DNA from 2 places in the Hathewaya histolytica genome. Region 2 is predicted to be linked to the other one. Evidence: predicted binding sites of a transcription regulator. Region 2 holds the regulator's gene; the other holds the start of a gene.
The links. The regulator LexA, encoded in region 2, represses DNA repair genes until DNA is damaged. The targets are predictions, from matches to a motif close to CNAACANNTGTTNG.
Positions count from the first base shown of each region.

Region 1: FGL08_RS01365 (Y-family DNA polymerase) is a predicted target of LexA. The motif match lies at 2,115-2,128, and genes of this name have one in related genera.

Region 1 covers NZ_LR590481.1:270,564-283,008, forward strand. The annotation lists gene FGL08_RS01350 (manganese efflux pump MntP) at 93-683, opposite strand; gene FGL08_RS01355 (DUF4230 domain-containing protein) at 958-1,623, shown strand; gene FGL08_RS01365 (Y-family DNA polymerase) at 2,177-3,367, shown strand; gene citC ([citrate (pro-3S)-lyase] ligase) at 3,444-4,487, shown strand; gene citX (citrate lyase holo-[acyl-carrier protein] synthase) at 4,450-5,013, shown strand; gene citG (triphosphoribosyl-dephospho-CoA synthase CitG) at 5,000-5,881, shown strand; gene FGL08_RS01385 (tetratricopeptide repeat protein) at 5,874-7,199, shown strand; gene trxA (thioredoxin) at 7,319-7,633, shown strand; gene FGL08_RS01395 (NAD(P)/FAD-dependent oxidoreductase) at 7,647-8,513, shown strand; gene FGL08_RS01400 (IS1182 family transposase) at 8,735-10,198, opposite strand; gene FGL08_RS01405 (cell wall hydrolase) at 10,463-11,035, opposite strand; cyclic di-AMP (ydaO/yuaA leader) riboswitch at 11,037-11,168, opposite strand; gene FGL08_RS01410 (hypothetical protein) at 11,221-12,207, opposite strand.
Region 2 covers NZ_LR590481.1:1,371,823-1,384,267, reverse strand. The annotation lists gene FGL08_RS06725 (CBS domain-containing protein) at 1-64, opposite strand, end outside; gene purB (adenylosuccinate lyase) at 296-1,726, shown strand; gene FGL08_RS06715 (tyrosine recombinase XerC) at 1,942-2,931, shown strand; gene FGL08_RS06710 (hypothetical protein) at 3,007-3,429, opposite strand; gene FGL08_RS06705 (ISAs1 family transposase) at 3,668-4,198, opposite strand; gene lexA (transcriptional repressor LexA) at 4,365-4,973, shown strand; gene FGL08_RS06695 (methionine gamma-lyase family protein) at 5,022-6,305, opposite strand; gene hfq (RNA chaperone Hfq) at 6,372-6,611, opposite strand; gene miaA (tRNA (adenosine(37)-N6)-dimethylallyltransferase MiaA) at 6,703-7,644, opposite strand; gene mutL (DNA mismatch repair endonuclease MutL) at 7,657-9,543, opposite strand; gene mutS (DNA mismatch repair protein MutS) at 9,556-12,231, opposite strand; gene miaB (tRNA (N6-isopentenyl adenosine(37)-C2)-methylthiotransferase MiaB) at 12,252-12,445, opposite strand, start outside.

The DNA.
Region 1 (12,445 bases), 1.1 Mb from region 2:
GATTTAACTACTAAAGAATTAATGTCTATAAAATGTAAAAAATCCTCTTAAATAGCCTATAAAGTAACAAGGCTATTTAGGAGGATTTTAAACTATGTAAATAAACTAATTATACTAGATAAACTAATATCTAAGTGTTCAAAGAGGATCTTTATTCCCATTAAAATTAATATAGCGCCACCTAAGTATTCTGCCCTGCTTCTAAATATACAGTTACATTTCTTACCTATGAGTACGCCTATAAAGCATATTATAAAGGTAATTATACCTATAATTAAAACTGCTTTTGTTATAGACACATCTAAGAAAGCGAAACTAATTCCTATAATTAGAGCATCTATGCTAGTAGCAATTGATAGCATCAATAGTACCTTAGTTTTAAGAGGATTAAACGCCTCTTTTTCCTGGCACTGTTCCCTACCTTCTAAAATCATTTTAACCCCTAAAAACCCCAGAAGTACAAAAGCTATCCAATGGTCTATTCTTGCAATATAATCCTTAAAGTTAATTCCGGCAATAAATCCAATTAAAGGCATAAGAGCTTGTGCAAATCCAAAGGCAAAAGCTATTTTTGCAGCATGTTTCTTTTTTAAATTGGGAATTAGCATACCACTTGTAATTGAGACTGCAAAGGCATCCATGGCAAGTCCAAGAGCAACTAGAAATATGGAGAAGAGATTCATTATATGTTCCCCCTTAAAGTTTTATCAAATAATAGTATATAAAACTTTAATATCTAAGTCAAAGGAGTAAGAGAGTGTAATTAATAGGATTATGTAAATACAATATAGTGCAATTAAGTTTTATAATATATAGATAAATACTTTTATATATAGGAGATAATAGTGATAGTGGTTGACTTAGTAATATTTAACTTATATAATAATAAAAATATATTATTATATAAAATAGGATAAAATCTAATTTAATGATAAAAAGGGGATGAGGATTTAAGTTATGATTTTAGATACAGATAAAACAGGGAACATAGAATGTAAAGATATAGAGAAGAAGAGGAGTTTTAGGGAGAGACTAAAAAAAAGACCTAAGCTTAACCTTACTGTAACTATATTATGTATAACCATATTGGTAGTGATTACTTTTATAACTGGTATGAAATTTAATAAAGTAAGTAAAATAAATACATCTACCATTGCAGAAAGGGTGGATAAGATTTCAGAAATATCAACATTAAAATATAACTATTCTTCTGTTGTTGCATTAAAGGATAATTTAAAATTGAAAGATTTGCCTGTACCTTTTACAGGTAAATCCTTTATAGTAAAGTACAATGGATATATAAAGTTCGGTACAGATTTAAAAAGCAAAACTATAAAATTAAGTGATAATAAAAAGAAGGTAAGTATAACACTTCCTAAATGCAAAGTTCTAGATAATGTGGCTGACACTAAAAATTTAATGGTATATGATGAAAAATACTCCATATTTAATAGATATGGTGCACAAGATATGATAAATGAGATAGCAAAGGAACAAAAAAGAATAGAAAACCAAATTATCAAAGATGGTTATATAGAAAAAGCTAATGAAGAAGTTAAAACTTTAATGCAGGGAATGCTAAGTGATATGGGATTTGAAGAGATAAGTATTGTTTTTAATTAATATAATTTAAGAAAAGTGTTTGTATGGGTGCTTTTAAAAGCACCCAAGCAAACACTATTTTTTTAGTTTAATTAGCATCTTCTGTTAGAACAAAGTAAAAGTAAAGCTACTAAACATGCAGGATTTTCACAAATACTACGGAAACCTAATGAGTTACATCTACAAGGGGTTGAATGGCAGTTGCAGCAATGTCTATTATGTCCACCATGGCAATGATTATTATTATGATTACAACAATGATTATGATTGTGATTATGGTGGCATGAACAATTATGTCTGCAACCGCAGCTGCATTTATTTTTTCTATGGCTCATATATACTCCTCCTTTATAATTGGTTAAGTATATAGGAGAGAGAGCCCCCTGTGGGAACTCTAATTAAGTTTAGTATTTAATCCTAGTAACAGTATATTTAATTGCCTTTAAAGTGTGAGATGTAATTTGTATTTTATGAGTAAGTTTATATATATTTTTAAAAACTTATCTTGAAATAGAACTAATGTTCGTATATAATTAATCTTAATTAAGATAATTATGGAAAAGGGTTGATATTAATGAGAAGGCAAAGATTAATTTTTCACATTGATGTAAATTCTGCTTTTTTGTCTTGGACTGCTGTATATTTATTGAAAAATGGCAATGAAGTAGATATTAGAAAAATTCCTTCAGTAATTGGGGGAGATCCTCATAATAGAAGAGGTGTGGTTCTTGCAAAATCAGAAGAAGCTAAGAAATATAATATAAACACAGGAGAAACTTTGTTTTCTGCTTTTCGAAAGTGTCCTAATCTTAGAGTGGAATCCCCTTATTTTGATCTATATAAAAGATGTAGTAATGCTATGATAAATATTTTAGAAGAATATACCCCTTTAATTCAAAGATACTCTATAGATGAATGTTTTTTAGATTTCAGTAATATGGAACATATATATAAAGATTATTATACTGTTGCAAAAGAAATAAGTAAGAGAATATACAGAGAACTTGGGTTCACGGTAAACATAGGTATAGGAGATAATAAGCTTTTAGCTAAAATGGCCTCTGATTTCGAAAAGCCAAATAAAATACATACATTATTTAAAAGTGAAATTAAAGACAAAATGTGGCCTCTTCCTATAGAAAAGTTATTTATGGTTGGCACAGTATCTGCAAAAAAGCTTAAGAATGTAAATATAAATACCATAGGGGATTTAGCGTCTTGTGATAAAGAATTTATTCAATATCTACTAAAGAGTCATGGTATTATCTTATGGGAGTATGCAAAAGGTATAGATAAGTCTCCTATAATTAATAGAGATGAAGTAGATATAAAAAGTATAAGTAATTCTACAACTACACCACATGACATAATTACTGAGGAAGAAGCTATCAAGGTAATATTAGGTATTTCAGAGAATGTAGGTAGGAGAATTAGACAAGAGGGAAAAAAGGCTTTTGTAATTTCTATAACTTTAAAAAATAAGGATTTTATTTCAAGGGGAAAACAAAAAATGTTAGTAGAGTCTACGAATTGTACGGAAACTATATTTAGAGAAGCTTGTGATCTATTCAAAGAATTTTGGATAGGAGAACCTTTAAGGCTTATTGGAGTTGGCTTAAGCGAACTTACTAAAGATTCTATAGAACAGCTTAGTTTTTTTAGTTATGAGGGAAAAAACAAAACAGAAAACTTAGATAAGACTATGGATACTCTTAGGAATAAGTATGGAGAAAATAGTATTAAAAGATCAACACTTATAAAGTAATAAGGTGAAATTATACTTGAGTAACTCTTATTTTCAAAGTAAACTATAATTATATTGTAATTGTGGAGTGATGGTTATGTATGAATATAGCATAGAAAAAGTAAATTTAAATAATATAGAAGAAGTTTCAGAGGTAAGAGAATTTTTACTTAGCTACGATTTAGGTTTAGATAAAGATTTAGATTACACATTAGTTATAAGAAAAGGTGGAAATATAAAAGGAACCTGTTCTAAGGCTAAAAGTGTATTAAAGTGTTTTGCAGTAAGCGAAGAATTAAGAGGAGAAGGTTTTAGTGAGAAACTAATAACTAAACTAAATGATAAATTATTCGAAGAAGGTATATATCATAGCTTTATTTTTACAAAGCCTGATAATATACCTATTTTTACAGGACTCGGATATTCTTTGATTGTAGAAGTAAATAAGGTTGCATTACTTGAAAATGGTATGTATAACATAGATAAATATTTAGACAAAATTGCTAAAAAGTATAATTTAAATGATAAAAAACAAAGAAGTGCTTTAGTTATGAATTGTAATCCCTTTACCTTTGGCCATAGATATTTAATAGAACAGGCATCTAAAGATGCTGAAGAGGTATTAGTGTTTATAGTTCAGGAAGATAAGTCTTTATTTCCTTTTAATGTGAGATACAATTTGGTAAAAGAGGGGGTACGAGATTTAGGAAATGTTAAGGTTATAGAAGGTGGAGAGTATATAATTTCTTCTGCAACATTCCCATTATATTTCTTAAGAAAAGAGGAGGATATACTAACTGCTTATACTAAGTTAGATAGTGAAATTTTCCTAAGATATTTTTGTAGTAGGTTTAACATAAGCAAAAGATTTGTTGGAGAAGAACCTTATTGTAAGGTTACTAGAGCTTATAATGAGTCATTAGAAGAGAACTTTAGAAGATATAATAAAGAACTTATTATACTTGAAAGAAAAGAAGAAGAAGAAGAAAAAATAAGTGCTTCAAAGGTTAGAGAACTAATAAAACATGATAAGCTAGAAGAGGTTAAAAACCTTGTTCCAAGGGTTACTTATGAGTTTTTAAACAGTATAGAGGGAAGGGAGATTGTGGAGAAGATTAAGTCTAGTAATTCCCCACATTAGGATTATGTATAGTGCAGAAGATGTTTTAAATGCAAGAGAGTATAGGGTTAGCTTTCAAGAAGATTTGATAGAAGAGTATAAAGAAACTCTAGTAGTTATGCGAGTGAATTATCCAGGAATAGAAAAAGATAATCGCCTTACAAGGGATATAATAGGCATAATGAAAGAGGAGGTTTATAAAATTTTTCAGGCAGATATATTGTTTAGTAAGGAAGACTTTACTGCAGAAGGTCCTTTGGTATTTTGGGTTATAAAAGGTGACAGCTTAAAAATAAAGAAAACAACGGTGGACATAGAGGAAACTCATATTTTGGGTAGAACTTTAGATATTGATGTTTACAATGCTCTTGGTAATTCTTTAAGCAGAAGTGATATAGGATATGATAAGAGAGTGTGTTTTTTATGTAATGAGTATGCTCATCTCTGTGTTAGAAGCAAGAAACATAATATAAAGAGTATTATAGATTTTATAGAAAATAGATATGAAAAATACATAAATATGGAGAAAGTTCATGATGATAAATAGAGAAGAAATTATAAATAGTCTAGGTGGATTTGCAGAACTTGCTATGCTTTATGAGATTTCTGCATATCCTAAGCCAGGTCTTGTGACACCCATTTCTAATGGTGCACATAAGGATATGGATTACTTTACTTTTCTAAATAGCACTTCTGCGCTTACTCCTTATATGTATGTTTTTGCAGAGAAAGGATTTAATCATAAGAGTCCTTATGAGATTTTTCTTAGTATAAGAAGGATTGGGATAGAGGCAGAGAAAAGTATGCTATGTAAAACAAAGGGTATTAACACCCACAAGGGAATGATATTTTTAATGGGCATAACCTTAGCAGCTACTGCAAAGACTATATATGAAAAGTTACCTTTTGAAAGTATTACAGAGATTATAAAGAGCATGACAAAGGGAATTGTAGAGAATGAACTTAAAATAAACAAAGAAAATATGATAAAAGAGAATCTTACATATGGTGAAAAGCTCTACCTAAAGTACGGTCTAAAAGGAATAAGAGGGGAAGTTGAGAGTGGAATACCCATAGTATTTAATAGAGCCCTTCCGTTATATGAAAAATCTTCAAGCTTAAATGAACGAGAGAGGCTCGTACATACATTAATATGTATAATGTCATATTGTGAGGATACTACAGTTCTTCATAGAAAATCTATAGATACTCTTTATTATATGCAAGAAAGGTCAAGAAATATAATGAGTTTAGGTGGAGTTAAGACTAAAAGTGGACGAGCTGAGATTTTAAAATTAGATAAAGAGTTTTGTGAAATGGGAATAAGTCCAGGGGGAGCGGCAGACCTCCTAGCTATTACTGTATTTATTAGTTTTGTAAAGGAATTTATAAAAGAGGGAGTTTTATATGAGTAAGGCTAATAAAGTTTATAAAAAAGTTTTAAATTATTATCATAAGGGACACTTGGAAAAAGCCATAAATCTTTGTGAGAGTTTAGGAGATGATATAAATTCAAATAATAATCTATTGAATTTTAATGGCATCTTATACTATTTAAAGGGAGATATGAATAAAGCTAGGAACCTTTGGAATATTAATTATAGAAATAATAAAGATGAAATATCAAGAAAGTATCTAGCAGATAGTATAAAAGATGAAGAGTATGCAACTTTATATGGAGAAGCTCTTCACTATATTGAAGGTTTTCAAATATCAAAATCCATAGAAAGACTTAAACTGTGCAAGGAGAAAACTAATTTTAATACTATAAATGTAAATAATGAACTCTCTAAATGTTATATAAAAAAAGCTGATTATAAAAACGCTCTCATGTGTATGGACGAGGTTTTGAAATTAGATAATAAGAATGAAATAGCTCTTCAAAATAAACAAAGTTTATCAGATTTAGGTATAATACCAAAGGATAGTAAGCTAAATATACATAAAAAAAAGATGTATATACCTTTAGTTGTAATTCTTTTATTTATATGTAGTAGTTTATTTTATAAATTTATGCTTTTACCCAATAATAACATAGCAAAAGAAAAAAAGAATGTAGAGGTTAGTAAAGAAAAGCATACTATAAAAAATGGAGAGGATATTAAAAAAGAAAATTCTAAGATAGATAAAAAAAGAGATGATAAAAATTTAGAACATGAAAAGGCAAACAGTAATAAAAAGATTAACACAGAAAATTCAAAAGAAAAAGCTCAGAATGTTAATAAGAAAACTAGTGAGCATAAGAAGGATTCATTTCCAAAGGAAAATATAAAAGCATCTATAGATGGTGAGAAGTTTGATGACCTAGATCAAGTTTTAAGAAATTGGAAAAGAGAAGAATTAGATGTAAACGATAAAATGTTTTTTAATGAAGCTATTGAGTTTATGAATAAGGGAGCAGGGGAGTATTATTACTTTAAAGGAAGAGATTTATCTAAACAAGGAAATTTTAATGAAGCTATTAAATATTATAGTAAAGGGATTTCTTATGGAGTAGGTAAATTTCCTTATGAGGATGGTCTTTATATGTTAGGAGTTGCATATAAAAAAGTAGGGAATACAAAAGAAGCACTGAAAATTTATGAGAGATACTACACAGAATATAAGGAAAAAAATTATGTTAAAAATGGCAGTTATCTTAAAGACGTTTTATATTATTTAAGAGATACCTACAAGAATTTAAATGATGAAAAATATAGGGTCTTTGAAAAAGAGTTAAAAAAACTAGGCTAATATGAAAGTAAATTTAATCAGTCACTTCTAGGTTATTTGACTATTAATATAAAACTATATAAAATTGACTTTATGATTGTAAAGCAAATAAGGCATAAATTAATATGGAGGTTATGTTCATGTTAGAAGTAAATGGTTTAAATTTTGATAAGGAAGTATTAGGAGAAGGAAAGTTAGTGGTAGCTGACTTCTGGGCTTCTTGGTGTAACCCTTGTAAAATGTTGATGTCTATATTATCAGAAGTATCAGAAGAGATGGGTGAAAAAGTAAAGTTTGTTAAAATAAATGTAGAAGATAATCCACAATTAGCACAAAAGTTTAATGTAAAAAATTTACCTACACTTATGGTGTTTAATGAGGGTGAATTAAAGGATATGATGGTTGGATTTAAACCAAAACCACAGGTGAAAAGTTTTGTACAAAAGAATCTTTAAGGTGAGGTAGAACATGAAAAGATATGATGTAGCTATAATTGGTAGCGGGCCAGCAGGGTTAGAGGCTGCTATTAATTTAAAACGTAAGAATAGGAATTTTATATTCTTTGGTACAGAGGAACTAAGCGAGAAATTAGTGAGAGCTAGGGAAATAAACAATTATTTAGGTTTTCATAAAATATCAGGAATAGCTCTCAAAGATAATTTTAAGAATCATATAGAATCTTTAGGTATAGAAATAACTAAGGAAAGAATAGATAATATTTATAATATGGGTGAATATTATACCTTAATGAGTGGAGACACAACCTATGAAGCTAAAGCTATCATAATTGCTGTAGGAGCAAATTACGGCAAGCCCTTAATTAATGAAGAAAACTTACATGGTAAGGGTGTTAGCTATTGTGCTAAGTGTGATGCACCTTTATATGGAGAGAGTACTGTTGCTGTGATTGGTTATGGGAAATATTCAGAAGAAGAGGCTAATTATATTGCGAATATGGGTGCTAAAGTTCACTATATACCTATGTATAAGAATTTTGGAGATCATATATTAAATGAAAATATAGAAATAATTAGAACTAAAGCAACAGAAATAGTAGGTGAAGAAATAATAGAAGCTGTAGTTTTCGAAGATAATAGTAGGTTAAATATAGAAGGTGTATTTATTCTTAAAGAAGTGTCAGATTATGCTGATTTAGTTCCAGGAATAGAATTAGAGAATGGATTTATAAAAGTTGATAGAAATATGAAGACTAATTTAGATGGGTGCTTTGCAGCAGGAGATTGTACTGGAAGACCATATAGATATATAGTAGCTGCTGCAGAAGGGCTTATAGCATCTTCAAAGGTTGTAGAATATTTAGATTCTGTAGAATAATACCTTTATATATTAACTTTTAATATAATTTTAATAGAACATCATACTTTGGGGAGTAAATATTATATTAAAATAAAATGGAGAGCTGTTTAGCGAGACCACTGAAAAACTTATAGTTTTTCGGGGGTTTACTTTTTACATAATTTAAAAGACTCAAGTTTATACCATTTTGTGGTATGAGCTTGAGTCTTTTTGTATTATTAAACCCTAATCGGGTATATTTACTGATTGCTTAGAGTCAATATTCTCTTCAAGTTTACAGCAAAAATGGTCAATGCACCTTGCATTTGCATGCCAACAAGACCTGCGGCTGACGCAACATCATACCCATGTCTATGTTTCATTTCACTATTTTTAGCTTCAATTTTATATCTCTCTTTTGATTTTTCTTTAAAAAAATCAGTTTCTTGAAATTCAATATGTTTTTGATGCGTATTCGTTTTGATTGAAACTGAGTATGATTTAGTTTTAGCACCTTCTTTATAGCACCCTTGTTTTAAAGGGCAACACTGACACTTTTTAACATCAAAAAAATAAGAAATTACTGTACCTAGTCCATCTTTGGCATGTTTTTTAGGTCTAGTACTAGTTTTCTTAGTACTCATATGGCCAGCTTCACACGCATACATATCTGCATCTTTATTATATTCAAACTTCGTTTTAGTTTGTCTTTTGTTACCATGAGATACTGATTTACTAAGCTTTGCAATTAGATTTTTTTCACTTTCATTTACATATTCTATATTTTCTTTTTCTGAATAAGCTGCATCTCCAATAATATTTTCTATGTTTAAGCCAGAGGCTTCGCTCTTTTCAATAAGTGATTTTAGTTGTTTTCCATCGTGTTTTTCTCCCGAAGTAACTACAGCAGCAGTAATAATACGTTCCTCAGTCATTGCAATATGAGTTTTATACCCAAAGAAAGATGTATCAGCAGTTTTGTGTCCAACTTTTGCGTCAGCATCTTTAGAGAATGACAAAACCTCTAAATCATCTTCGATTGTTTCTTTTAATAAATTTAATTTTTCTTTTACAGCTGGATAACTTGAAATGACCTCTTCTTTTTCAATAACTGATATAAGTTTTTGACAATACTCTATTTCATCCTCAAGAAGACCGTTGTTAACTTTATTAGGAAACCTTGCTTTCATTGACTCATCAATGTTATAAACTGACTTTCGAAGTTTTTTAGATTGTTCAATTAAAACTTCCCTAGGTGTTTTTTGATTGTATCTAGCTTTGGTATGAGTTGAATCAACAATAATTGATTTTGATTTTATAATTTCCTTTTCCAATGCTATTTCTACGGTTTTAGAAATTAGCATGTCCATTAGATTAGTGTCCTTTAAGCGTAGCTTTCTAAATTTAGTTAAAGAACTTGGATTAATTACATCCTCCTCCGGAGCCATATCTAAGAAATATTTAAAAGACATATCATATTTAGAGCGTTCAACAACATCTACATCAGAAATATTGAAAATAGTTTTTAGTAAAAGATATTTAAACATTCTTATTGGGTCAATCGCTCCGCGACCGTTATTATTGCAATATGTAGAAACTAATTCATCGTAGATGAATGAGAAATCTACCATTTCTTTAATCCTTCTCAACATATTATCTTTAGGGATAATCCTATCATATATATCACCATATTCGCTTAATATCATCTTTTGATGCATTAACATAAAATCACCTGCTTAAATTAGTAATATAAAAATTATACTAAAAAATAGACATAACATCTACACAAACTGTAGTGTTATGTCTATTAAGATTAGGAGGGTACTTTTTCAGTACCCTCCTGTTTAGCTCTCCATTTTTTATCCTTTTAATTAGCTTATTAAAAATATAGTGTACTTATTAATTATATATTTAAACTATTTTAATATAATAAAATAGAATTTTCTCTTAAGTAAAATAAGTTTTTTTCTCAAGTTAAGTAGTTTGATTTAGTTAATTATAAAGAAAACGTGTCTACCAATAGATTGCTCATTAGATTTTTTAGTATTTTTCATCCAGCCACAAGTAGCTATTTTAGGGTTATAGAAAAATAGGGCTTTATTTGTAGGATCATTACCTTTAAGTGCTTCAAATACGGCTGAATAACATTCTTCTGTTGGAACTACATTTATTACTCCATTTTGAACACAAGAAAAAGCACCTTTTTGTTTTATAACACCCTCTATGGATTTAGGAAAGTGAGAATCTCTTGCCCTATTTAGAATTACTGATGCGACAGCAACTTTACCTTTATAAGGTTCACCTCTACTTTCACCATAAACTATTTGTGCCATAAGATAAATGTCTTTATCCGTAACTTTGAGCTGTTGATGATTGTTATTGAATACGGCTTTTGCATTATCTTTTTCATTGTATAGCTTTTTACCTTCTGCATAAGAATTAAGTGCTACTACTTTCTTTTCATTTTGCTTATTTGCACTTAAAGCATTGGTAGTTGGCGAAGTAAACACTAAAAAACTAAGTACTAGTGTAAATGTTAATATTAATTTTTTGGTATTCATATTTCTCCCTTCCTTTTGCCTACGGAGTTAGCTGTCGGGTTCGGTAAAGGATAACCTACATAACTTAATGATTCACCCCTAATAATGGTTCCTCCGCGTTATAACCTAAATTTTAAATTGGCATTTACTTAGGCTAATGATATTTTAACCAAATCTCAAAAAATAATACAAAATTTAATAAGAATTTAAATATTTTTTAGTGAATCTTTGAATTTATTAAATTTATTTTTTATGTTTTCTAAGTTTTTTTCATTTTCAGTGTAAGAGTTTTCAAATGATTTTTTAATAAATATTCCAGTGTTTTCACTATTATTTTCTGATTCAAGAGTGTCATTTAGAGTTTGGAGGTAAACACTATAGTCTTTTAATATAGATTGCAGGGTAGAAAATATATTATTTTTATCTTCAGGAATAGGGATTTCAGATAAAGAAATAAAAATATCAGATAAGGTCTCCTTATCTTTTTTTATAGATTCTAGTACAGGTTCAAAAATCCTATTTTCTTCTCTAATTCTAGATATATTATCTACATAACTATTTTTATTTAATAAGTCTTCTAATTTATTTTTTGCAATTTCTACACTGTTCTTAAATTGAACATTTTGAGCTTCTTTTATTTTTAATTGAGTTTGCTTTTCTAAGGATTTGTTTCCAAAGCTAAGCACAGTATCAATAAAAGTGTTTAGAGTAGGGGGGAATTGGATATCAAAGGCTTCTCCTTTCGCAAGAGAATAATTTGAATCAGTTTTATCCCTATAGGATTTAAGATCTTCTAAAGACTTATTAAGGTTCATATTATTAGCATTATTTATTATTGTAAAAGCTTGTTTATAGATCATTATGTTATTTTCAAGGCCATCTACTAAATATTTTTGTCTAGCCTTATATTTTTCAGGAGGATTTAATTTTAAAATGTTATTTTTATGATTAACTAAAGGTTCTATAACATTTTTAGATAGCTCACTATTAATTTTAGTTATATCTAAATCTCCGTTACTACTGTAAGTGTTTACATCATTATTTATTTTGTTTATCTTTATTATGTAGTTTTTTACTGTTTTGTTGTATATAGAAGTATTTCTAAATACAAAATAATAATAAATAGAGAAGAAAACTCCTATTAGTATTAAAATACATACGGAACTTATTATTAATGTTTTTTTATTTTTCACTTTTATCACTTCCTTTTAATTTAGTATTTACTGATATATATTTTATATCAATTATATAGAAATAATTATAAAATTTAAAGCTGAATCATAGTATTAGGTAGTGGGGAAGAAGTGGTTAAAGTTTATAGAAAGTTATACTATATAATTATTTAATAGTGTATAATTAAATTATACATTATAATAAAGTGGAAAGTTTTGAGGTGAGTAAGGTGGAATATTTTAATACATTTTTAAATGG
Region 2 (12,445 bases):
AAGTAGAATTTTCAGTTACATAAACAACTTCAATTTTAGGTGTAAGAAAAAATGCTATATTCATTTTAAAAAACCATCCTTTTTTATGTTTCTTATCTTAATAGTATTATAACATAAAATAAGAAAATTATAATTGTATAAACATTGAAAAATCTTTAAGAAAAAAGTAATATAATATTAATTATAAAATAAAATTATGTAAAACACGAACGAAACTGTTACAAAAAAAATAACTATATGCTATAATATGAATAAATAGTATATAAATTAAATTTTTGTACGTGTGGAGGTAAACATGAGAAACAAGTATAGCACACCATTAAATTCAAGATATGCATCACCTGAAATGTCTTATATATTCTCTGATGAAATGAAATTTAAAACTTGGAGAAAGTTATGGCTAGCACTAGCAGAAAGTGAAAAAGAGCTAGGCCTTAGTATTTCAGAAGAGCAAATAGAGGAACTAAAAAGTAACTTAGATAATATAAATTATGAAGATGCTGAGAAAAAAGAAAAAGAGATTAGACATGACGTAATGAGTCATGTATATGCTTATGGTCTTCAATGTCCTACAGCTAAGGGAATTATACATCTAGGTGCTACTTCATGTTATGTTGGTGATAATACGGACCTTATAGTAATGAAAGAGGCTCTAATTTTAACTAAAAAGAAATTAATAAGTGTAATAGATTCTTTGAAAAAATTTGCTTTAGAAAATAAGAATATACCTACATTGGGTTTCACACATTTTCAACCTGCACAGCTTACTACTGTAGGCAAAAGGGCAACCCTATGGATGGAAGAATTATTATTAGACCTTGAAAACTTAGATTTTGTAATTTCAAATCTTAAATTAAGAGGTGTAAAAGGTACAACTGGAACACAAGCAAGCTTTATGAAGCTTTTTAATGAGGATGAGAGTAAAGTTAAATCACTAGATAAAATGGTTGCAGAAAAGATGGGATTCAAAGATACATACCCAGTAACAGGTCAAACTTATTCAAGAAAGGTAGATTCCATTATAGTAAATACCTTATCTGAAATAGCTCAAAGTGCTTATAAGTTTAGTAATGATTTAAGATTACTTCAAAGTATGAAGGAAATTGAAGAACCTTTTGAAAAAAATCAGATAGGCTCTTCAGCTATGGCATATAAACGTAATCCTATGAGAAGTGAAAGAATGGGCGCTCTTGCAAGATATATTATAGTAAATTCTTTAAATCCTGCCATAACTTCGGCAACTCAATGGTTTGAAAGAACCTTGGATGACTCTGCTAATAAGAGAATTGCTATACCAGAAGCTTTCCTTGCTCTAGATGGAGTTTTAAACCTATATCTAAATGTTTCTAGTAACCTAGTTGTTTATACTAAAGTAATAGAAGCTCATGTAAATCGTGAGTTACCTTTCATGGCTACAGAGAATATTATGATGGAAGCTGTTAAAAGGGGAGGAGATAGGCAAGAACTCCACGAGAAAATAAGAGTACACTCTATGGAAGCAGCTAGGCAAGTTAAAGAATTAGGTCTTGAAAACGATTTAATTCAAAGAATAATAGAAGATTCATCATTTAAAATGTCCAAGGAAGAAATTCTAGGTATTATAGATCCACAAAAATTCGTAGGAAGAGCTCCAAATCAGGTTGAAGATTTTATAGAAAACTATGTAAATCCAATATTAGATGCCAATAAGAGTTTAATTGGTATTAATTCGGAAATAAACGTTTAATTCTTAAAATAGATAAATAATTTAGTTAAATAAATTTCAGTATTATATTTATATAGTAGAAGACAAAAAATATTTTAAACTTCTACTATATATTTTTTATAGAAAAATATATAGTAATAGTATAAAATATAAAATAAAGGCATATATAGAAAACGACGTGAAATAAAAGTTTAACGTCGTTTTATTAAAAAACATAGTAGAGGGGGACTTATGTAATGAATAAAGAGTATTTGGATATTTTTGAAAGTAACCTTCCTTCTATATTAAAAGACTTTTTAACCTACTCTCTTTCTATTAAGGGTCAATCTATTAACTCCATTAAAGGATATCGTTCTGATCTTACCTTATTCTTTAAATACATTCTAATGGAAGAACAAAAATCACAAATTAAATTTGAGGATATAGATATATTAAATATAGATATGAAAAAAATTAAGTCTATAACCTTAGATCATTTAATTAACTTCATAAGTTTTACAGAGCTTTATTTAAATAATAGTAATTATGCTAGAGCTCGTAAAATTTCGGCACTAAAGTCATTTTTTAAATATTTACATGATATTAAATTGATTATTCATCAAAACCCTGCTGAAAATTTAGAGATGCCTAAAATCCCCAAAAGGCACCCTATTTATTTAAATTTAGAGGAAAGTAAAGATCTATTAAGAGCTGTTAAGAATAGTAAAGATAGGAATATGGAGAGGGATTTTTGCATTATAACTCTTTTTTTAAATTGTGGGCTTAGACTTTCAGAACTTTGTAATATAAATATATCTAAAATAAAAGATGATACTTTAAAAATAGTAGGTAAAGGGAATAAAGAGAGAACGGCATATTTAAATAAAGCGTCTTTGAAAGCAATTAATGAATACTTACCTATAAGAGAGACTATTATCCCCTATGTACCTGATGAAGATAAAGATGCTTTATTTATTTCATCTAAAAAAAGAAGGATAAGTCAAAGAGCTGTTGAACGTTTAGTCAAAAAATATGTTCAAATAGCTAATTTAGACTACACTGTATTAACACCACATAAGCTAAGACATACATCAGCTACACTAATGTATAAGTACGGTAAAGTAGATCTTAGATCTATACAAAGTCTTTTAGGCCACGAAAGTATATCGACAACGGAAATATATACACATGTAGATGAAGAAGATTTAAGAGATGCAGTTTATGCAAATCCATTAAGCAAAGATTAAAAGTCAAAGGATAAATACCTTTGACTTTTAATCTTTGTAACTATTATTATTTGTCAGTATTCTTTTTTATAGTAATTAAACCAGGGTATTCTTCCTTGAAGTTTTTTCATATAAAGACTTATCTTCTAATAGTTCTGATAAACCATCCTCATCTTCTATATAAGTCCATAACCCTTCCATATCTAAAATATCAAATGATTCTTCTTTAGTATCTAATTTATAATTTAACATGATATTTTTCTCTAAGTTATCTTTATCTACTACAAAGTCATCATTGTTAAGCTTTATTCTATTTAAATCACTCTTATTTAGCTTTACTGTTCCCATATGTATTTTATCATCATAAACTTTATTAATCTTAATGGATCTAGAAGAGTCTTTTTTTAGTTCTATGTATTCACCACAGATATTACAAAATTTTATATCGTCCATATAATAAAAATCAGCTTTACCACATTTAGGACATATAGAATTGTCAATTGTATTTTCTTTATCCATATTATCAACCTCTTTTAAATTCAACTTATTTTTATATGAATTTTAAGTTTATCATAAATGCTATAATTTATCAATACCGTAACATAGCATAGACAGGGCAAACGCATCTTTATATTGTATTTATTTCAATATAGAGATGCATTTTATAAAATATGTATAATCAAACAGAAACAGCATAAACAAACTGAATATTAAGAAGGTTATTCTTAGTTTTCGCCTAGTGGTATTTAGATGCTTTTTATTCTTTACCTCGTAGAGGGTCAAAGATAACTTTTTCTAAATATTTTTTATCTAATGCACACCTAACTTTTTTTATATTTAAACTTTTCTTTAAAGTTTTTTCTTGTCTAAGTAAATTTAAGGCTAAATGTCGTAAGACAGTCAAATTTTCAGCTGCATTATCTTTTCTAGCTCTACACTTATCTTCATTAAAAGATACGTCTAAAACCCAATGAAGCTTATTTTCTATACCCCAATGTTGCCTAACTGCATTTGAAAATAACTCTATAGACTCTAAACTTGTTATATAGTAGCTTCGCTCAAAAGTTTCTTTATCTCCTACAATTCGTTTTCTTTCAACCATACCTATGGATTGAATGTTTTTCCAGTCCTCTTTATTATCCAGCCATGCAATTTCATTAACTAAAAAGTATTTTCTTGTTTCAATTCTCCCATGATCTTTATCATGAGTAGTAAGGGTTTGTACTTTTATATCTGTAATTTTATCTCTCAATATAGATTCAAAAAATAATTTAACATTTTGTACAATTTAAATTATAAGCATTATTTCAACAAAATAAAAGAGCTAACGCCCTAAAAATTATATGCGTTTGCCCTGATAGCATAGGTATATAATAATTTAGAAAATTAGAACATTAGTTTGATTATTTACTATCTATGTGATATAATTTTTTTATCATAGTGAGGTGAAATAGATGTCAAATAAACAAGGTAGTAAACAACTAGAGATATATGAATATATAAAATCACAAATTCAATCAAAGGGATACCCCCCTTCTGTAAGAGAAATTTGTAAGTCTGTAGGACTTAGTTCTACGTCAACAGTACATGGGCATTTGTCAAGACTTGAGCAAAAAGGTTATATAAGAAGAGATCCAACTAAGCCTAGAGCTATTGAGATATTAAAAGAGTCTTTAATAAAAAAGGAAATGGTTGATATACCTATAATCGGAAAAGTTACTGCTGGACAGCCGATTTTAGCCGTAGAAAACATAGAAGATACTTTTTCACTACCTTTAAATTATGTTAAAAATAATAAGGAATTATTTATGTTAAAGGTTTCAGGAGAAAGTATGATTGATTCAGGGATTTTAGATGGTGACTATGCCATAATTGAAAAGTGTAATGTGGCACAAAACAATGACATTGTAGTGGCTCTTATTGATAATGAAGCTACAATAAAACGTTTTTTTAAGGAAAATGGATATTACAGACTTCAACCAGAAAACTCCACTATGGAACCAATAATAGTAAGTGAATGTTCTATTGTTGGAAAACTTGTCGGCATATATAGAAGGTATTAAGGTACAGCAAAACTTGTACCTTAATACCTGTCTATAAATTTCTTTAATTTATTTTAAGTTTAATACTCTTTGAATTGCTATTAAAATCCCTATTTTAGAATGATCAAAGGTAAGTCCACCTTGAAGATATGCAATATAAGGTTCTCTAATAGGAGCATCAGCAGAAAGCTCAATAGAAGAACCTTGAATAAATGCACCTGCTGCCATAATTACTTGATCTTCATATCCTGGCATATCCCATGGCTCACATTCTACAAAAGAATCTATAGGAGAACCTTGTTGTATACCCTTGCAAAATTGAATTAACTTTTCTTTATCATTAAATTTAATAGATTGGATTATATCACTTCTTTTTTCATTATATTTAGGTAGTACTTCAAAACCTAATAGTTCCATAATTCTTGAGCATAATATAGCACCTTTAACGGCTTCCATTGATATGTGAGAAGCTAAAAACAATCCTTGGAATAACGTCCTCATAACTCCAAAAGTAGAGCCACATTCTGCTCCAATACCTGGAACAGTTAATCTATAAGAAGCATTTTCTACATAAGATTCTTTTCCAACAATATAACCCCCTGTTGGAGCTATCCCACCGCCTATATTTTTTATTAAAGATCCTGCAATTAGGTCAGCACCTACATCTGTTGGTTCTATAGTATCTATAAACTCACCATAACAATTGTCTACAAAGCAGATTATGTCCTCACGTACGGATTTTACAGCCTCAATGATTTCTTTAATTTCACACACTTGAAGAGAATGTCTCCATCCATATCCTGTAGAACGTTGTATATGTACAAGAGTTATAGATTTATCATTATTTAGAACCTTTATAACTTCTTCAAGATTGACTTTATTGTTTTTTAAATCTATTAATCTATAGTTAACTCCATGCTCCTTTAAAGAACCTTTTGAGTTTTCTGTGATTCCGATAATACTATGTAATGTATCGTATGGAGTACCACAAACAGATAACATGGTATCTCCTGGCTTTAGATTACCTAAAAGTGCAGTTCCTATAGCATGAGTTCCATTTACAAAGTGAGGTCTTACTAAAGCAGATTCACAGTTAAATACTCTAGCAAAGACTTTATCAAGAGTATCTCTTCCAATGTCCCCGTAGCCATATCCTGTAGAGTTAGTAAAATGCATATCACTTATTCTCTCTTCCTGAAAAGCTTTTAGAACTTTTAATTGATTATATTCCCTAATTTCATCTAAGGATTTAAAGATATCTCTTGTGTCACTTAAAGCTTGTTCATATATACTTATAACTTCCTTATCAATATTATAAAATTCTTTTAATGTATTTAAAGTCTGGTCTAACATAAAATCACCTTTCCCTTATATTCTTGAGTGAATAATAAAGAATAGGATATATCCTATTCTTTATTATTATTTATTTAGATTATTATTATATAGAATCGGTTTTTGAGGTGTAATTGTTGATATTCCATGTTTATATATTAGTATTTGCTCTCCATTACAGTCCAAAAATACTGTAAAACTATCAAAACCCGTTACAAATCCTTTTAGACTATATCCATTGAGTAATCTAATATTAACCGCTATTTTATTCTTTCTAGCATTATTTAAGAAAATATCTTGCAAATTACTATTTAATTTATTATTCATATCATACCCTCCGTTTGTACCATTAAAAGTACTTTAAATTAATTATTCTATAAGTCTACTTAAAATCCTTTTAAGTTTTAATTAATTATTATTAATTTATTTTTCTTTTTAAGAAATCCTTATATATATAGTTTATAATATCTCCCTCTGAAGAAAAGTCATCTTTATATACCCATATAACTCTTTTATCTTTTCTAAACCAAGTAAGCTGTCTCTTAGCATAATTTCTAGTTCCTTTTTTGATTAGATATACAGCTTCTTCATATGAAATCTTACCTTTAAGATATTGTATAATTTCTTTATACCCTATCCCTTTCATAGATTGAGTATCTTCACTTAGCCCCATGGAAATTAAATCTTTAACTTCATCTATAAGACCTTGTTCTAACATTATATCTACCCTTTTATTAATTCTTTCATATAAATTATTACGGTTCATGTTTAGTACATAATAATATATATTGTAAGGTATATCATATATATCCCTTTCTTCATTAATTTCTCGTATAGTTTTGCCAGTAGTTTTATAAACTTCTAAAGCTCTTATATTTCTTTTAAGATCTTTTACGCTAAGTCTGTTATAGGATTCCAAGTCTACGTCCTTTAACATTTGATGTATATGTTCTTTTCCTTTCTCCTCTGCCAATTGCCTAAGATATTCTCGATATTCTTCATCACGATTACTCTCTGCAAAATTATAATTAAATATTAAAGAATCAAGATATAGACCAGTTCCACCTACTAACATAGGCAAATGACCTCTGTTTTTTATATCCTCTATCTTTTCTTTTGAGAGACTTGCAAATTCTGATACACTGAATTCCCTTCTAGGATCTACAAAATCAATTAAATGATGTGGTATGTCATCCATATCATTCTTATTAATTTTAGCAGAACCTATATCCATATGCTTATATATTTGCATAGAATCAGCTGAGATAATTTCCCCATCTAAAAGCTTTGCAAGTTTTATAGATATATCTGTTTTTCCAATAGCTGTTGGTCCAGATAAAATGAACAAATCTTTTTTCATATATATACCTCTTTATTGAATTCTTTTAAATACTTTCTCTACTTCTTTCAACGTATATTTAATTATAGTTGGTCTACCATGCGGACAAGTAAAAGGTTGATCTATAAATCTAAGCTCATTTAAAAGATGAGACATCTCTTCTATAGATAAATTATGATTTGCTTTTACTGCTGCTTTACAAGCGAGAGTGGCTATTTTTAAATACCTAACTTGTTCCTTCTCACCTTTACCCATGTTTTTTAGATCTTCTAATATATCATTAAAAAGATTATTAACATCAGTTTCACCTAAAAATATGGGAACTTCCCTTATACTAATAGTGTTTTCACCGAAGGGCTCTATATTAAAACCTGTATTAAAAAAAACTTCTTTATTTTCATAATATAAAGCATAATCTTCTTGACTAAGTTCTTGAACCTGAGGAAAGGCTAAAACTTGAGATATAACTTCCCTATTTTTTATTTCTTCCATATATCTTTCAAATAAAATTTTCTCATGGGCTGCATGTTGATCAATTATATATAATTCCTTGAAAGCTTCTCCTAAGATATAAGAATTATTAAATTGACCTATAATTTTAACCTCGGGAAATTTAGATTTCTTTACTTCTATAGGTATAGTAGTTAATTCCTCATTTATAGCTTTATAATTTGTATTATAGCTTAAATTTTGTTGTTCATCTTCAATTGAACTTTTAGTTTCTTTGGGAGCTTTAAAAATGTCTTCTTTACTACCTTTATAATATATAGAATTATTCTGTAAACTTTCCAGTGCCATAGTATCTGTGCCTAAATCCATTTTTTCTTGAATTCTTTCATTAGTACTTTCTTCGTTGTGGTTTTTTAAGTAGATATTTTCAAATTTATTTTCACTTAAAGTAACATTAAAGGAGTTTTTTAAAGAGTCTTTTAGTGCATGATGTACGGAATCAAAGATAAATTTAAAAATAAATCTTTCGTCTTTAAATTTTATTTCTGATTTTGTAGGATGGACATTTACATCAACAAATTCAGGATATATATCTATAAGTATTGTAAAGAAAGGAAATTTATTTACTGTTAAAAATGATTTAAAAGCATTTTCTATAGCTGCAGTTATAAGCTTACTGTTAATACTTCTTTTATTTACAAAAATACTTTGACGATTCCTACTACCGCGGCTTATATCAGCATTCCCAATATAACCATATACAGATACTACATCACTATGTCCTTCAAAAAAAGTTACATTTTTATAGACCTCTTTTCCATATAAAACCCTTATATTTTCTAATAAATCTCCATTACCACTAGTTGAAAAAACCTGCTTACCATTGCTAATATACTTAAAGGCTATTTCACTATGAGATAGTGCTATTTTAAGAATCATATCCGATATAATAGCAGCTTCTCGTTTAGAAGATTTTAAAAATTTTTGTCTTGCTGGTACATTGAAAAATAAGCCTCTAATTTCAATGGTAGTTCCTATACTACAACCTACATCTTTAAAATCTACTATATTCCCACCTTCAATTATTATTTCTTTACCTTCCACAAATTCAGGTTTCCTACTTTTTAGTGATACCTTAGATACAGATGCTATACTCGCTAGGGCTTCACCCCTAAAACCAAGAGAAGTTATGTTATATATATCATTGATATCTATTATTTTACTTGTAGCATGTGGAACAAAGGCAAGCCTAATATCTTCTGGATGAATTCCTTTTCCATCGTCAGACACTATTATGGATGTTTCTCCACCATCTTCTATTGAAATCGATATATTTTTTGCTCCTGCATCTATAGAATTTTCAATTAATTCTTTTACTGCTGAAGCAGGTCTTTCTACAACCTCTCCAGCAGCTATTTTATTTGATGTATCTTCAGATAATAAGTTAATTCTATTCAATTTATCTATCATAGCTTTAAACACCTAGCTTTCTTTTAAATTTTTAGCTTTTTGAATAATTTCAAACAGCTTATTGAATCCATCCATAGGTGTTAAATTTAAAATATCTATATCACAAATTTCATTAAAAAATTCACTTTTTTCTATGTCCTCAAAGCTAATTTGTACTATATCATTTTCATTTGTCTTCTTAATATGAGTTTCTTTTATTATATTATTATGATTTTTAATAGTTGGGCAATTTGTAGAATCCTTTAAAATTGTAGATTCATCTTTTTTAGTATCAGATATTGAGTCTTCTTTTAATGTTATTAAAATCTCTTTCGCTCTTTCTATAACATCATTTGGTAATCCAGCTAACTTTGCAACCTCTATACCATAAGATTCATCAGTTCCACCTTTTATTATCTTTCTTAAGAATACAACTTCATTATCTATTTTCTTTACAGCTATGGAATAATTTTTAACTCCAGGTATTTCTTTTTCTAATTTAATAAGTTCGTGATAGTGAGTTGCAAATAAGGTCTTACATTTTAAAGTATCCTCTTTGCTTATATGCTCTATAACCGCCCAAGCAATACTTAAACCATCGTGAGTACTTGTTCCTCTACCAACTTCATCTAATATAACTAGACTATTTTTAGTAGCATTTTTTAGTATATTTGCAACTTCCCACATCTCTACCATAAAGGTACTTTTTCCAGAGGCTAAGTCATCAGATGCCCCTATTCTTGTAAATATTCTATCACATATAGATATATTAGCATGTTTTGCAGGTACAAAACTTCCTAGTTGAGCCATTAAGGTAATTAAAGCAACTTGCCTCATAAAAGTAGATTTTCCTGCCATATTTGGACCTGTAATAAGCAACAACCTATTTTCTTCATTGTCAAGACAAGTATCATTCTCAACAAAAGAATTTCCTGTTAGAGTAATTTCAACTACTGGATGTCTTCCCTCTTTTATATCTATTATCCCATCTTCATTTATTATAGGTTTTACATAGTTATTTTCTTTTGCTACGGTAGCTAGTGAATTTAAACAATCAAGTTCAGATATTATAGTTGCTGTTGCCTTCATTCTTTCTATTTCTTTTTCTATACTGTCTCTTATATTTATAAATAAGTTATATTCCAATGAAGTTAACTTTTCCTCTGCACCAAGAACCTTAGCTTCCATTTCTTTAAGCTCTGGCGTTATGTAACGCTCTCCATTACTTAAAGTTTGCTTTCTTATATACCTATCTTCTGGTACTAAATTTAAATTACTCTTAGTTACTTCTATATAATATCCAAATACTTTATTGTATCCTACTTTTAAAGATTTTATTCCAGTAATATTCTTCTCTTCTTTTTCTAAATTAGCTATCCATTCCTTACCATGAGATCTGGCATATCTTAGGGTATCTATATCATCATCGTAACCATCTTTTATTATGTTACCATCTTTTAAGGTATTTGGAGCATCTTCTTTAATAGAGCTATCTAATAACATATATATATCATTTAATGTATCTAGCCTATTACATAAATCTTTAAGAACATTACTTTCAAACTCACTTAATATGTTTTTTATGCTTGGAAGCTTACATATGGAATTTTTAAGACCTATGAGTTCCTTTGCATTAACATTTTTAGAGCTTATCTTTCCAACCAATCTTTCAATATCATAAATTCCTGATAAAGCTTCTTTTAAATCTTCATGGGCAAATACATTGTTTATAAGCGCTTCTACTGCATTTTGCCTTTTTAATACTACTTCTTTATTAAGTAAAGGTTGTTCAACCCATTTTCTAAGTCTTCTAGCACCCATAGAGGTTGAAGTCTTATCTAAAACCCATAAAAGAGACCCTTTCTTATTTCTTTCCTTCATGCTTTCAGTAAGTTCTAAATTAGTTCTAGAATTATTATCTATTATTAAATAATCTACAATTTGATAATATTCAATAGAAGTAATATTAGATAAGAGAGTTTTTTGTGTGTGATTTATATATTTAAGTAAAACATTTATAGAAGACTTAAGAGTATCTTTAATATTCTCTTTTAGATTTTCAATCTTTTGTTTTATGTCTAATTCAAGAGCTTCTTCTAAATAGTCTTCATCATAGAAAGTTAAAGTAGCTGAAAATCTCTCCCTAATATTTTCTATTAAATCTTCTGCTCCGTCTTTTCTAAGAAGTATTTCGGAAGGTTTAAATTTTGAAATCTCATCCAATATTTGAGTGTGTGTTAAATTACCTAAGGTACAGTAAAATTCACCAGTAGAAATATCTGAGGAACTTATGCTTACTTCTCCTGTGTTTTTATTAAAATAAATACACATTAAGAAATTATTTTTACCTTCTTCAAGAAAAGATGTATCCGTATAGGTACCAGGAGTTACTATTCTTATTATATCCCTTTTGACTATACCTTTAGATTTAGAAGGATCCTCTACTTGCTCACATATAGCAACCTTATATCCCTTTGAAATAAGTCTACTTATGTAATTATTAGCTGCATGATATGGTATTCCACACATAGGGGCTCTTTCTTCTAATCCACAATCTCGCCCAGTTAAAACTAGTTCTAACTCTCTAGATGCTATTACTGCATCCTCAAAAAACATCTCATAAAAATCGCCTAGTCTAAAAAATAGAATGCAATCTTTACATCCTTCTTTTATAGACATGTATTGTGTCATCATAGGAGTTAATGCCAAGTTTATCTCCTCCTCTTAAATTACACTTCTTCTCCTAGAAGTGAAAATGATTTTGCTTCTGTTATTTTAACATTTACAAGTTTTCCTATATTACTTGAGTTTCCTGTAAAGTTTACTAATTTTGAAGTTCTAGTTCTACCCATGAGTTTAGTCTCATCATTTTTACTCAAACCTTCAACTAAAACTTCTACGACTTTGCCCTCATAAGCTTTAT